2 regions of the Thermaerobacter subterraneus DSM 13965 genome follow, and region 1 is predicted to be linked to the other one. Evidence: predicted binding sites of a transcription regulator. Region 1 holds the regulator's gene; the other holds the start of a gene.
The links. The regulator LexA, encoded in region 1, represses DNA repair genes until DNA is damaged. The targets are predictions, from matches to a motif close to CNAACANNTGTTNG.
Positions count from the first base shown of each region.

Region 2: THESUDRAFT_RS14450 (Y-family DNA polymerase) is a predicted target of LexA. The motif match lies at 1,344-1,357, and genes of this name have one in related genera.

Region 1 covers NZ_JH976536.1:178,357-181,559, forward strand. Annotated here, with positions in the region: gene THESUDRAFT_RS13760 (LysM peptidoglycan-binding domain-containing protein) at 657-839, opposite strand; gene lexA (transcriptional repressor LexA) at 1,499-2,104, shown strand; gene THESUDRAFT_RS11015 (DUF456 domain-containing protein) at 2,176-2,697, opposite strand; gene hflX (GTPase HflX) at 2,770-3,203, opposite strand, start outside.
Region 2 covers NZ_JH976535.1:1,624,005-1,627,207, forward strand. Annotated here, with positions in the region: gene THESUDRAFT_RS14450 (Y-family DNA polymerase) at 1-1,295, opposite strand, end outside; gene THESUDRAFT_RS06765 (response regulator transcription factor) at 1,563-2,231, opposite strand; gene THESUDRAFT_RS15005 (hypothetical protein) at 2,498-3,203, opposite strand, start outside.

The DNA of each region.
Region 1 (3,203 bases):
CACCCTTCGGCTGGGGCGAATCCCTGCAGGCGGGTCGGCGACTTCCGCCTGCAGGGAGCCTCCTCGCCGCTCGTCACGGTCGAACCCGCCGCCGGGCTGGTCGTGTCGCGGGAGCGAGAGGGGCTGGGGGCCGTGGGGTGCCCCGTGCTTACTTAACTTACTTAACATAATGCCACTTATACGAAGTACAGGACGGCGTCCTGAAGCCAGGTCCCGGGGTCTCACCAGAACCCCGGTGTCCCGCTGCCCGCCGGCCCCCCAGCCCTGGCGGTGGCCACGGAAGGTGGTCGCTCATGGCTTCTCCAGAGAAATCTGCGAATCTGGACGAAGCGACCCAGAGCGGCGGTAAGCCTGCCCATCGCATCCACCGGCTGCGCTGCAACCGGTACCGGTTCCTCCGCCCAGGTACGGCTCCGCCGCAATGTGGCTGCCCGCTACCCGCCCGAAAAATCCCGATCGGCGGACGGTTGCATGCTCACCCGGTGTACCGCTGCCGAGCAGCGGGCCCGCAGGATGCCTTCCGGCAAACACAAGGAATGAATCGCTCACAAGACATCCGTAAGAAAAGGCCGGGAGGATGGCCGTATACCATGGGCGGTGCGGCGGCCGGCAGCGGGCCGCCCTGCACCGGATGTCTGGGGTCCGCGGTGCTCCGCCTACCGGAGAACCTCGGGTGGCAGGACCAGGACCATACCGGGCCGTAGTGCCGGGGATGTTAGGCCGTTGGCCTCCATCACGGCCGCCACCAGATCCCGGGGATCCCGGTCGCTGCGCCCATACCGCTCCACAATGGCCCAGATGCGATCGCCCCGCCGGACGACCACCTGGTTCCCCTGCAATAAGGCAGCCTCCCCAGCGCCATCGCCATTCGTGGTCGACGCTTGCGGTGACCTCCCGGCCCGTGCCGCCGGATCCGCGCCCCCTGGATGACGGGCCACCTTTTGAACCGGCGGCTTGGCCGCACCCTCGTCCGAAGCCACCGCCCGTGCCGGCCAGAGCCCGCCGCCCCAGGCTACGCCCAGGATCACCCCTGTCACAAGAACCAGCGCGGCCACGGTCCGCCCAGGCCGGCCCCATCGGTACCGGCGGCGCCTGAAAGCGCCCGCCGCCGGCCGGCCGCTTCGGCCCCTACCGTCGCCAAAGGGTCTGGCACCCCGGCACTGAACCCGTACTGCCACGGTCATCCCCCCGGTACCGAAACATGTGTTCGGGTCCCATCATACCATGGAACATCCGTTCGGTGTCAAGGGACAAAAATCTGGCGACGGTGCGTCCCATCATGCAGGAATTCCCACGCGGGGTCCGAACAACTGTTTGTGGAACCTGCTTTCGATCCGTACAATGGGTGCAGGGCGGGTGCAGGGCGGTCCGCCGGCGCCCGAAGCCGGCAGCGCCGGCGTCACGGCGCCAAGGTGGTGGAAAAGGCCGATCCACCGGGTTAGGAACCGGGGCGGCCTAAGCAGCGGGAAAAGGGCCCGCGGCGGTGGGAGGTGCCGACTTGGAAGAGCTGACCCGCAGGCAGCGGCAGATTCTCGATTACATCAAGGCGTCGATCCGCGAGCGAGGCTATCCCCCTTCGGTACGGGAAATCGGGGAAGCGGTGGGCCTGAAGAGCACATCCACCGTCCACACCTATCTGGCGAGGCTGGAGCGAAAGGGCTACATCCGCCGCGATCCCACCAAGCCGCGGGCCATCGAGGTCCTGGAGGAATCCGGCCTGCGGACGCGGACGGTGCCGGTCCCCCTGGTGGGGCAGGTGACCGCGGGCCAGCCGATCCTGGCGGTCGAGAACATCGAGGACGTCCTCCCCCTCCCGACGGAGCTGGTGCCCGAGGGGGAGGTGTTCGCCCTGCGCATCCGCGGCGACAGCATGATCGGGGCGGGCATCCTGGACGGTGACTACGTCATCGTCCGCCGGCAGGAAACGGCCGACAACGGGGACATCGTGGTCGCCCTGATCGACGATGAAGCGACGGTGAAGCGGTTCTACCGGGAGCGCGACGGCATCCGGTTGCAGCCGGAGAATCCGGCCATGGAACCCATCCGCGTGCGGACGGCCCGTATCCTCGGGAAGGTGGTGGCCCTTCTGCGCCGGATGATTTGAGACCGGGGTGATCAAGGCCGATTCAAGGCCAGGAATGCCCCGGACCGCGGCACCTGACCCGCGGCGCGGCCTCATGCGAGGACCCGTATCCAGAAGTAGACCGCCATGGCGAGGCCGATGAGCAGCTCAAGTGCCAGGCCGGCCACCAGTCCCACCGCTGTCGTCCAGCCGGTGGACAACGCCTGTTGCCATGTCCGGCCGCTGGCCAGTTCACCCACCACGGCCCCGGCCAGCGGCCCCAGCAAGATGCCCAGGGGGCCCAGGATGAAGGTGCCGGCCAGTCCACCTGCAATGGCACCCCAGAAGGCGGCCCGGCTGGCGCCGCGGCGCCGGGCCGCTGCCGGCCCCAGGCCGTATTCCAGGGCCATGCCGGCCACGGTGGCCGCCAACATGACCAGCAGGGCCGTGCCGGAGATTTCCCGAAAGCCCGTGGCGACCGCGTAACCGGCGATGGACAGGAAGACCAGCGGGATCCCCGGGAGCGCGGGGAGGACGGTTCCCACCAGGCCAGCGGCAATGCCGATGGACGCCAGCAGGGCGAGCCACCACGGGCCTCCTCCAGCCTCAGCCGCCATTCCCGGCAGGATCGGCATGATCCCTGATCCCTCCCGTCTGCGGCGCCGTTCCGCCCGTTGCAGCGGCCGGCCCGGCCCGCCACGCCCGGTTCAAGGCCGGCTCCCGTCCAGCCTCCTTGCACCATCTTCCGCGTCCCCGATCGCCGCGTCCTCGATGCGGCACCCGGCCCGCCGGAGCCGCCCGATCTCGGCCTGCGGCAGGAGGGCCACCAGGCTCCAGCCCGCCGGGACCGGTTCTTCCGCCAGGACGGGGCCCCCGGCATGAATCCGGGACCGCAGGTCGCTCCGGTGGTAGGGCACCTCCACCCGCACCCGGCGGCGATCCCGACCCAGCAGTTCCGCCACCGCAACCGCCAGCCGGTCCAGTCCCTGGCCCGTCAGCGCGGAAACCCGCACGGCCCGGCCGCCAATACCAGCAGGGGCCGCATTTTCGCCGCTCAAGGGGGCCGCCGGCAGGGGATGCGCCGTCGGGATGGCCTCGGGCGGCCTGCCTTCTCCCCTGGGGTCCCTGCTCCCGTCTCCGG
Region 2 (3,203 bases), on a different contig from region 1:
GCTGCCGGCAGGGCCAGTTGCCGGGCCGCCGGCTCCAGGGCCGTCACCGTCAGGTCCAGCCGGGCCGGGGCCGGTTCGGCCGGTACGAGGCGGTGATACAGGGCCAGGGCGGCGCGGGCCAGGACGTCCTGCCCGGCGGCGGCCACGGGCAGGTAGCGCCCCACCCGGGACCGTTCCCCCTGCAGGATCACCAGGCGGCCCGCCTGCCCGGCAGCGGCCAGCCGGGCGGCCACCTCCCGGGCCAGGCGGGGCAGCTGGGCCGGCCACCAGCCGGCGCGGAGCTCCTCCCCCAGTTCGGGAGGCGCGGTCAGGGTGGCGGTGACCCCCGGCGGCGGGTAGCCCGGCTTGAGAGGGCGGCGGTCGTCCCCCCGGCACCACGCCTGCAGGAGGGGAGCCTGGTCGCCCACCGCCCGGGCCACCACCTGCCGCGGCGCCGCGGCCACATCCCCCAAGGTGTACAGGCCCAGGCGCTGCAGCTGGCGGCGAGCCGCCGGCGGCACCTCTTCCTGCAGGGCGGCCACGGGCAGGGGGGCTAGAAAGCCCGCTTCCTGGCCGGGCGGAACGCAGCAGCTGACCACCGCCAGCCCCGCTGCGCCACAGGCTTCCCGGGGCGGCCGGGCACGGGACGGGTGCCCGCCCGCCGCCCCGCCCCGTCCCGCCGGGAAGCCGGCTTGCGGGCCCGGCTGCGCCGCTGCATCCCTGCCCATCGCCTCCGCATCCCGCCACGCCCCTCTCCCGGGCCACGGCCGGCTGCCATCCCGGAACCGGGGAACCCTGGCCGCCCCTTTTGCAGGGCCGGCCGGGGGCCGGGTGACCGGTGAGGGGCCGGTGCGGGACGATGCGGGACCGGAACCGCAAGCTTGCCGGCCGGTGGCCCCTGCGCCGCCGCCGGTCGGGGACCGCGCCGCCACCCGGGCGGCCATCCGCGCCACCAGCCGGCCGTGGCCGAGGCCCAGCACCAGGCGGTGGCCGTAGCGCCCCAGGCCTGCCGCCTGCAAGATGGCCACCACGCCGTCCACCGTTTGCCGGGGATCCAGCTCGCAAAAGGCCGCCAGCTGGTCAACCACCGGCTCCACCCGGGGCGAGAGGGACAGCAGCGCCTCATAGAAGGGTTCCAGGGCCGCCATGGGGTCGATGGCATCCCGCGGCACCACCTCCAGGCTGCCGAGGAGCCGCCGGGCGCTCTGGACCCGGATGCCAGGGCGCAGGCCCGCCGCCCTGGCCGGCAGCGACACGTCGGCCACGACCGGGCCGTCGGCCACCACCGCCGGCCGGTCCTGCACGCCGGCCGCCACCGCCCACGCCCCCTCGAGGCGGGCATAAGCCATCCACGGGATCGATACCGAACGTGTGTTCCCCATGGTGAGGCCATTGTAGGAGGGGACGACACCGGCCGTCAAGAGGAACGACTGCCCTGAAGAGAAAATTTCTGGAGCATCCTCCGGCAACCGGCAGCGGGGACAAGCGCCCCCGGGGGAAGCCGGCCTCCAGAAAGGCGGAGGCCGGGAGATCCCGGCCTCCGCGCCTCGCCTGGCGGAACCGCCCGCCACCGCGGTCCGGCACTATCCCAGAAGGTCGTGGCGGCGGATCAGTCCCACCCGCAGGGCGAACAGCACCGCCTGGGTCCGGTCGCGCACCCCCAGCTTCTGCATGATGTGGCTCAGGTGGTTCCGCACCGTCTTGGGGCTGATGAAGAGCTCGCGAGCCACCTGGGCGGTGGTCTTGCCGCGGGCGATGCGGCTCAGCACCTCCAGCTCCCGCTGGCTCAAAAGCCGCGCCCGCTCCACTTCTTCGGGGGCGGGAACATAACGGTAGAGGGGCGAGTCGCTGGCCAGCTCGGACATGATCTCGGCATCGATCACGAAGATCCCGGCCGTGCAGGCGCGAATGGCCTCGGACAGGCCGGCCGCTTCCCGGTTGGCCAGCAGGTAGCCGCCCAGACCGGCCTGCACCAGCCCCAGCAGCGCGTGGGGGTCGGCCCGGTCCGTGATGCCCACCACCACGGGCGAACCGGGCATGCGCCCGATCCGCCCCACCAGCTCCCGCGCGTCGCCGGCGGCCAGGCTCAAATCCAGCAGCACCACATCGGGGACCAGCTCGCGCACCCGGTCGAGCAGCGGCTCAGGTCCGGCGGCGTGCCCCACCACCTGCAGCCCGGGGGCGCCCTCCAGGATGCGCTGCAGGCCTTCCCGGACCAGCGGCCGGCCCGTTGCAACGAGGATCTTCAACATCGGCCTCTCCCCTGCATTGCCCGGGCAGGTTGCAGGGCCACCCGGGTGATGTCATCCCATCCTACGAAAGTCGGCCGCAGGGGGGACCGGCGGCAGGCGCCCAAGTAGCGAAAGCCGTCACGGGGAGCAACGGCCGGGATCCCCGGCCTGGCGGAACCGGCCGGGCCGCAGAGGGTGGATGCGGGTGGACGCCCGGGGCCCCAGGCCCGTGGCGAGCACCCCGGATGCCCTGGCGGCCCGAGTCCCTGGCAGGCGGTGGGCAGCGGTCACTCGCCGCCGCCCGGGGACGCGATATCCGCCGGCCGGCCGGCCTCCAGGTCGTACACCACGGGAAGGCGGGACCCGTCTTCGGCCTCCACCATCAGGGTCGCCCGCCGTCCGGCGGCGCCGGCCTGCCACCCCAGGCCGCGGGCGTGGTAGAGCACGTCCAGCACCAGCACGTCCCGGCCGGGCTCCTCGGCCGGGTCGTCCAGGGACCAGCGCCAGAGGGCCACCAGGGGACGGGGTCCCCGGGTCACCAGCAGGACGCCCCGCTCCCCGGCCAGGGCCAGCGGGCCGAAGCCCTCGCGGGAGACCTCGACCTCCACCCCCGGCGGGCCCCCCGGGGGAGCCGCCCGCGAGGGCAGGTCGGCCAGGCCCAGCCCCGGCTGCCAGGCGCCGCCGTCCCGGCGCCAGACCAGGCGATCTCCCGCGACCGCCACCTCCAGCACCACCCGGGCCGGCGCCCCGACCAGGCGCGGTCCTTCCAGCAGCCGGCGCCAGAAGAAGTCCTGCACCAGGCGGGCCGCGTACCCTTCCGCGCCGCCGTCCGCCGGGCCGGCCACGTCGACCGCCGCCGCCACGTGGACGCGGCCCAGGGCATCGGGACGGGCCGCCCCCAGGGTATAGTGGGTGACCGGCACCTGGAGAAACCCGGCGGTCCCTTCCCCGGCGGAGGAACCCGCCGGCGGCAGGCCCTCCGGCTCCGCGGCC